2 linked regions of the Bradyrhizobium sp. AZCC 1610 genome follow. The protein of the gene in region 2 interacts with the protein of the main gene of each other region in a pairwise test. Links are inferred from orthologs where the notes say so. Each region holds a gene or a part of one and is shown on either strand. Other genes may lie near its edges.

The links. The genes of interacting proteins can lie anywhere in the genome.
Region 1: the proteins of V1279_RS36475 (region 2) and V1279_RS16985 interact in binary tests that used the Escherichia coli proteins (3 or more experiments, as listed by UniProt). The link is inferred for Bradyrhizobium sp. AZCC 1610 from one-to-one orthologs.

The regions. Positions count from the first base shown.
Region 1 is NZ_JAZHRR010000001.1:3,423,735-3,426,688, forward strand. Bases 10-2,849 are described here. They hold V1279_RS16985 (single-stranded DNA-binding protein), read right to left. Parts: upstream 1,757-2,849; coding sequence 1,262-1,756; downstream 10-1,261. Other genes in these bases: gyrA (DNA gyrase subunit A), read right to left, coding at 10-602; V1279_RS16980 (DUF2306 domain-containing protein), read right to left, coding at 794-1,192; V1279_RS16990 (outer membrane protein), read left to right, coding at 2,306-2,849. In the rest of the region: more of gyrA, read right to left, coding at 1-9; more of V1279_RS16990, read left to right, coding at 2,850-2,954. UniProt on the Escherichia coli protein: Plays an important role in DNA replication, recombination and repair. Binds to ssDNA and to an array of partner proteins to recruit them to their sites of action during DNA metabolism. Acts as a sliding platform that migrates on DNA via reptation.
Region 2 is NZ_JAZHRR010000001.1:7,446,486-7,449,539, reverse strand. What follows is about bases 3-2,942. They hold V1279_RS36475 (primosomal protein N'), read right to left. Parts: upstream 2,608-2,942; coding sequence 397-2,607; downstream 3-396. Other genes in these bases: V1279_RS36470 (tyrosine recombinase XerC), read left to right, coding at 2,725-2,942; V1279_RS36480 (MSMEG_1061 family FMN-dependent PPOX-type flavoprotein), read left to right, coding at 3-365. Outside these bases: more of V1279_RS36480, read left to right, coding at 1-2; more of V1279_RS36470, read left to right, coding at 2,943-3,054.

The DNA of each region.
Region 1 (2,954 bases), 4.0 Mb from region 2 along the record:
ATGATCTCGCCGAGATTGTGCGGCGGGATGTTGGTCGCCATGCCGACTGCGATACCGCCGGCACCGTTGACCAGAAGGTTGGGGAATTTGGCCGGCAGCACCGTCGGTTCGCGGTCGCGGCTGTCGTAATTGGCCTGGAAATCGACGGTGTCCTTGTCGATATCGTCGAGCAGCGTCTGCGCGATCTTGGTCAGCCGGGATTCGGTGTACCGCATGGCGGCCGCCGTATCGCCATCCACCGAGCCGAAATTGCCCTGACCGTCGATCAACGGCACGCGCATGGAGAAATCCTGCGCGAGACGCACCAGCGCGTCATAGACCGACTGATCGCCGTGGGGATGGTATTTACCGATGACATCGCCGACCGTGCGCGCCGACTTGTTGTACGACTTGTTCCACTCGAAGCCGTTCTCGTGCATCGCGTAGAGAATGCGGCGATGCACGGGCTTGAGCCCGTCGCGCGCGTCCGGCAGCGCCCGCGCCACGATCACGCTCATGGCGTAATCGAGGTAGGAGCGTTTCATCTCGTCGAGGATGGAAACGGGACGAATATCGGAAGGCTCCGGCGGCTCGCCGGGCTTGTTATCTTCAGGGTCAGACAAAGGGGAATCCGGTCAGTTCTCAACTGAGAATCATATAGCGCATCGGAGGCCCGATAACCACCCTGACGCGTTCCGGAAGGGTTGTTTTTCCGCTCGTTTTTTCATGGACTTACGGGATTGCGCGGGGTTCGCCGGAGCCGGCATTTCCAGGCCCGGAAACGCGGCGCTGGAGTGGTGTTTCCTGAATCGGCCTAAGGGCCGAAAAACACCGCATGCATGATCCGTCCCGGCAGCAGGGTGAACAGGCCGGCGACGACCAACCCTCCGGTGAAGATACCGATCATCGTCTTGCGGTGACGGCTCACATTGTGGCGGCGCGCGGCAATGACGGCCACCGGCAGAAGGACCAGAACCATGATCGATAGCAGGTGGATCGGGCTCCAGGGACCGAGCAAGCGGATCTCGTGGATCCAGAACGAGCTGGCGGCGACGACGACCATCAGGCCGACCCAGATCCAGCCGATCGTCCGGTGCGGCAGCGTCCCCTTCGGGGCGGCGAACTGCACGATGCCGAGCGCGAACGCCGCCATGGCCGCAAAGGCATGAACCGGTATCATGGGAGCGGCATCGAGCAGCGGCGCGAGGCTCATGGCGGGCGCTTCCGAAACCCGAGGGCGGTTCAGCCGGCGACGCAGCCCTCAGAACCGGCGACGCAGCCCTTAGAACGGGATATCGTCGTCCATGTCGCTGTTGCGCGCGCCGGCTGCAACCGGTCGCCTCGGCGCGGAGCTGACCGGCCCGCCGGAGCCGAAATCACCGCCGGAATCGTCGGAGCCGAAGCTGCCGCCACCGCCGCCGCCGCTGCGGCCGTCGAGCATGGTCAGGGTCGAGTTGAAGCCCTGCAGCACAACTTCGGTCGAGTATTTCTCGACCCCGCTCTGGTCGGTCCATTTGCGGGTCTGCAGCGCGCCCTCGATGTACACCTTGGCGCCCTTCTTCAGATACTGCTCGACAATCTTGCAAAGCGGTTCAGAGAAGATCACGACGCGGTGCCACTCGGTCTTTTCCTTGCGCTCGCCGGTGCCCTTGTCGCGCCAGGTCTCCGAGGTCGCGATGCTCAGATTGGCAATCGGCCGCCCGTCCTGTGTCCGCCGGATTTCAGGATCCTTGCCGAGGTTGCCGACCAGAATCACCTTGTTCACACTTCCCGCCATCGCCGCTCTCCACTCGATATCGCCGGCAAAAATCACCGGTAAAAAATCACTGGTCAGGCCGCTTCTATTCCGGCCGCCTTCAATTCTTGACCTGTCGCCAGTTCTTGATCCTGTCGCGTTGTCCGCTCTTTCGCGTCCGCTTCCGGACATCCGAAGCGACCCTATACGCTCGCAAGCTCCGCCGACTTAGCGATCCCTCGGCAAGTCGGCGGTTATCCACATATAGCATCGCCCTCGCGAGCGTTCCAGCTTTGTTCCGGCAATCTCACATAGCCGTGGGTCGAACACACTACTCAGCTATAGGGCGACTTTGGTTCGCCACAATCGAGTCTCGAAAATGACAAAATGGAACCGAAAGTTCCGCCCGCTAACAGGAATAACGCAGGTAGATCATTGGCTTGGCTCCATATTTTGGATCATGGGTGTTGCAATTCGGAGACGCAATTTCCGAGCGAGTCGCGCTATAAAATTACCTACCGGCGCGGGGCGCTCGCGTCATTTCGAAACGCTTCGGGACCCAGGGAAGCGGACAAGCTGGAGATTAAGAGGATGAAGAAGTTTCTGTTAGGTACGGTTGCTCTCATCGCGTTCGCTGCGCCTGCGGCGGCCGCTGACCTCGCTGCGCGTCCTTACACCAAGGCCCCGCCGGCGCCGGTCGCCGTCGTGTACGACTGGAGCGGCTTCTACATCGGCGCCAACGGTGGCTGGGGTACGAGCCGTAAGTGCTGGGACTTCGTGGACGTGGCCGGCGCGTTCGTCGGAGCCGAGGGTTGCCATGACGCAGACGGCGGTACCGTCGGCGGTCAGATCGGTTATCGCTGGCAGGCCGGCACCTGGGTGTTCGGCATTGAAGGCCAGGGCAACTGGGCCGACTTCCAGGGCAGCAATGTCAGCCTGATCGATCCGACGCTCCGCAACGAGTCGCGCATTGATGCATTCGGCCTGATCACGGGCCAAGTCGGTTACGCGGCCAACAACGTTCTGTTCTATGTCAAAGGTGGTGCGGCCGTTACGGCGGATCGTTACCGCATCTTTGATGTTCCCACGGGCCTCGTGGTCGGCACCACCGGTGATGACACCCGCTGGGGTGCCGTGGTCGGCGCGGGCATCGAATTCGGCTTCGCTCCGAACTGGTCGGTCGGCGTCGAGTACAATCACCTGTTCATGCAAGACCGCACCCACACCTTCGTCGACACGA
Region 2 (3,054 bases):
GCCTGCAGAACATCATCGAAACCGGCCGGATCGGCATGATCTTCCTGCGGCCCCGGACCGGCGAAACGTTGCGGCTGTCGGGCCGGGCAGAGATCTTTGACGATGCCGAATTGTTGGCCGCACTTGGCAAGTCAGGCCGCCCGGCGCTGCTTGCCATCCGGATCCACATCGAACGGTGCTATTTCCATTGCGCGCGTTCGGTGCTCCGATCGCACCTCTGGGAACCGGAGCACTGGCCGGAAGCCAAGCGCATCTCGTTCGGAAAGATTTTTGCGGCCCGGACCGGTGGCGACGAGGATCAGGCGGCGAAAATCGACGCCTTTGTCGAGACGGGATACACGACCAATCTGTGGTCGAATGGTTGACCGGCACCGCCCTGATTGAACGGTATGGCGCTTACAAAAAGCTCTGCGGATCGACGTCGACTTCGAGCTTGAGATTGCCCTTGGTCTTCGGCCCGGCGGCGAGCCATTCGCGAAGATATTCCGACAGATCGACATTGCGCAGCGACTTCACCAGCAGGCGGAACCGGTAGCGGCCCTTGATGACCGCAAGCGGCGCTTCGGCGGGCCCCAGCACCTGGATGCGCTCGTCGATCGGCGCGATCGCGGCGAGCCTTCGCGCAAAACCTTCCGCGGTCGGGCGGTCGCCGGCGGAAATGATCAGGCTGGCGAGCCGGCCGAACGGCGGATAGCCGGCGCGTTCCCGCGCTTCGATCTCGCTGGCATAGAACGCCTCGCGGTCGCTTGCGATCAGCGCCTTCATCACGGGATGTTCGGGCTGATGGGTCTGCAAATACCCGACGCCGCGGCCTTGATCGCGCCCGGCACGCCCGATCACCTGGTTGAGCAACTGGAACGTCCGCTCGGCGGCGCGCGGGTCGCCATTGCCGAGGCCCAAATCCGCGTCGACCACGCCGACCAGATTGAGCCGTGGAAAGTTATGTCCCTTCGCTACCAGCTGCGTGCCGACGATGATGTCGACGCGGCCTTCGGCGATTTCGTTCAGCTCGCTGCGCATGCTCTCGATCGAGGTGATGAGATCGCTCGACAGCACCATGGTGCGCGCATTCGGAAACAGCGCGGCCGCCTCCTCCTGCAGCCGCTCGACGCCGGGGCCGACCGCGACGAGGGATTCCTCGGCCTGGCAATGCGGGCAGATGTTCGGACGCGGCATCGAGAAGCCGCAATGGTGACAGACCAGGCGCTGACGAAAACGATGGTCCACCAGCCAGGCGTCGCAGATCGTGCAGGCAAAGCGATGGCCGCAAGCCCGGCATAGCGTCAGCGGCGCGTAGCCGCGGCGGTTGAGGAACAATAGCGCCTGTTCACGTTTCTCGATCGCGAACTGAATCTGTTCGGCGAGCGGCGGCGAGATGAAGCGGCCGCGCGGTGGCGGGGCGCGGCGCAGATCGATCGCCTCGATATGCGGCATGTGCTGGCCGCCGAACCGCGACGGCAGCGCGACGCGCTGATAACGGCCCTTGCGCGCGTTGACTTCGGTTTCGACCGATGGCGTCGCGGACGCCAGCACGATTGGAATTTTGGCGATATGCGCCCGCACCACCGCCATGTCGCGGGCGTGGTAATGCGCGCCATCATCCTGCTTGTAGGCCTGGTCGTGCTCCTCATCGACGATGATCAAGCCCAGATCGGCATAGGGCAGAAACAGTGCCGAGCGCGCGCCGACCACGACCGGCGCTTCGCCGGCTGCAATCGCGGCCCAATTGCGCTGCCGCGTCCGCGGCGTCAGTTCGGAATGCCACTCGATCGGACGCACGCCGAAACGTTGCGCAAAGCGGTCGAGGAACTGTCCGGTCAGCGCGATCTCCGGCATCAGGATCAGCGTCTGCTTGCCGCGCCGAATGACTTCCGCAATCGCCTCGAAATAGACCTCGGTCTTGCCCGAACCGGTGACGCCGTCGAGCAGCGCGACGTGAAAGCTGCCATTGGCCGCGAGCGCACGCATCGCATCCACCGCGGTGCGCTGCTGACTTGAAAATTCCGGCTGCGCGAAGGATGGATCGGGCGCCGGCGGCGCCAGCGGCGGCGGCATCGCCTCGACGACAAGCGTCCCCTCGTCGACCAGACCTTCGATCACGCCGGCGCTGACGCCGGCTTCCCGCGCGGCTTCGGACTTGCCGTGCAGCAGGCCGTCCGACAGCACTTCGATCAGCCGGCGCCGCGCCGGCGTCAAGCGCCGTGGCGGCTCGCCCACCAGCCGCACGCCGAGCCGCATTCGCTCGGGCCCGAGATTTTCGCCCATCCGCAGGGACATGCGCAGCACCATGCCGCGCGCCGACAGGGTGTAATTGGCGACCCAATCGACGAGGCTGCGCAGCTCCTCCTTTAACGGCGGCACGTCGAGCTTTTCGCCGACATCCTTCAGGCGGTTGTGCAGGCGCGGATCGGGATTGGCGTTCTCCGCCCATACCACCGCCACCACCTCGCGCGGCCCCAGCGGCACGCAGACGACGTCGCCGGGCTTCAGCGCCATGCCGCGCGGCACCCGGTAGGAATAGTTCTGATTGAGCGCGACCGGCACCAGCACGTCGACGACGCGGGTCGCGGATACGGATGAGGGGGTTTCGCGGGTGGCGTGGTCCATCAGGGAATCGGGCTTGAGGTGTCCGGGGCAAGCTAGCGCCGCGCCGCCAAGTTAGCGAACGGTAAACGAAAGAGGTGCGATATAATGGATGGAATCACCGCCTCCAAGGCAGAGGTCATGGTCAAGCAAGTTCCGGCACCTCAACCGATCGAGCTCGACTGCGCCGACGAAGGCTTCGCGCTGGAGATGGCGCGCTGGCTGACGCATCTGCGCGCCGAGCGGCGGCTCTCGCCAAAGACACTCGAAGCCTACGCCCGCGACCTCCGCCAATGCCTCATTTTCCTCACCGAGCACTGGGGGACCCGGGTCACGCTGAAGCGGTTTGCGGCGCTGGAAGCCACCGACATCAGGGCCTTCATGGCGATGCGCCGCGCCGACGACATTGCCGGGCGCTCGCTGATGCGGGCGCTGGCGGGCTTGCGTTCATTCGGCCGTTATCTCGAACGC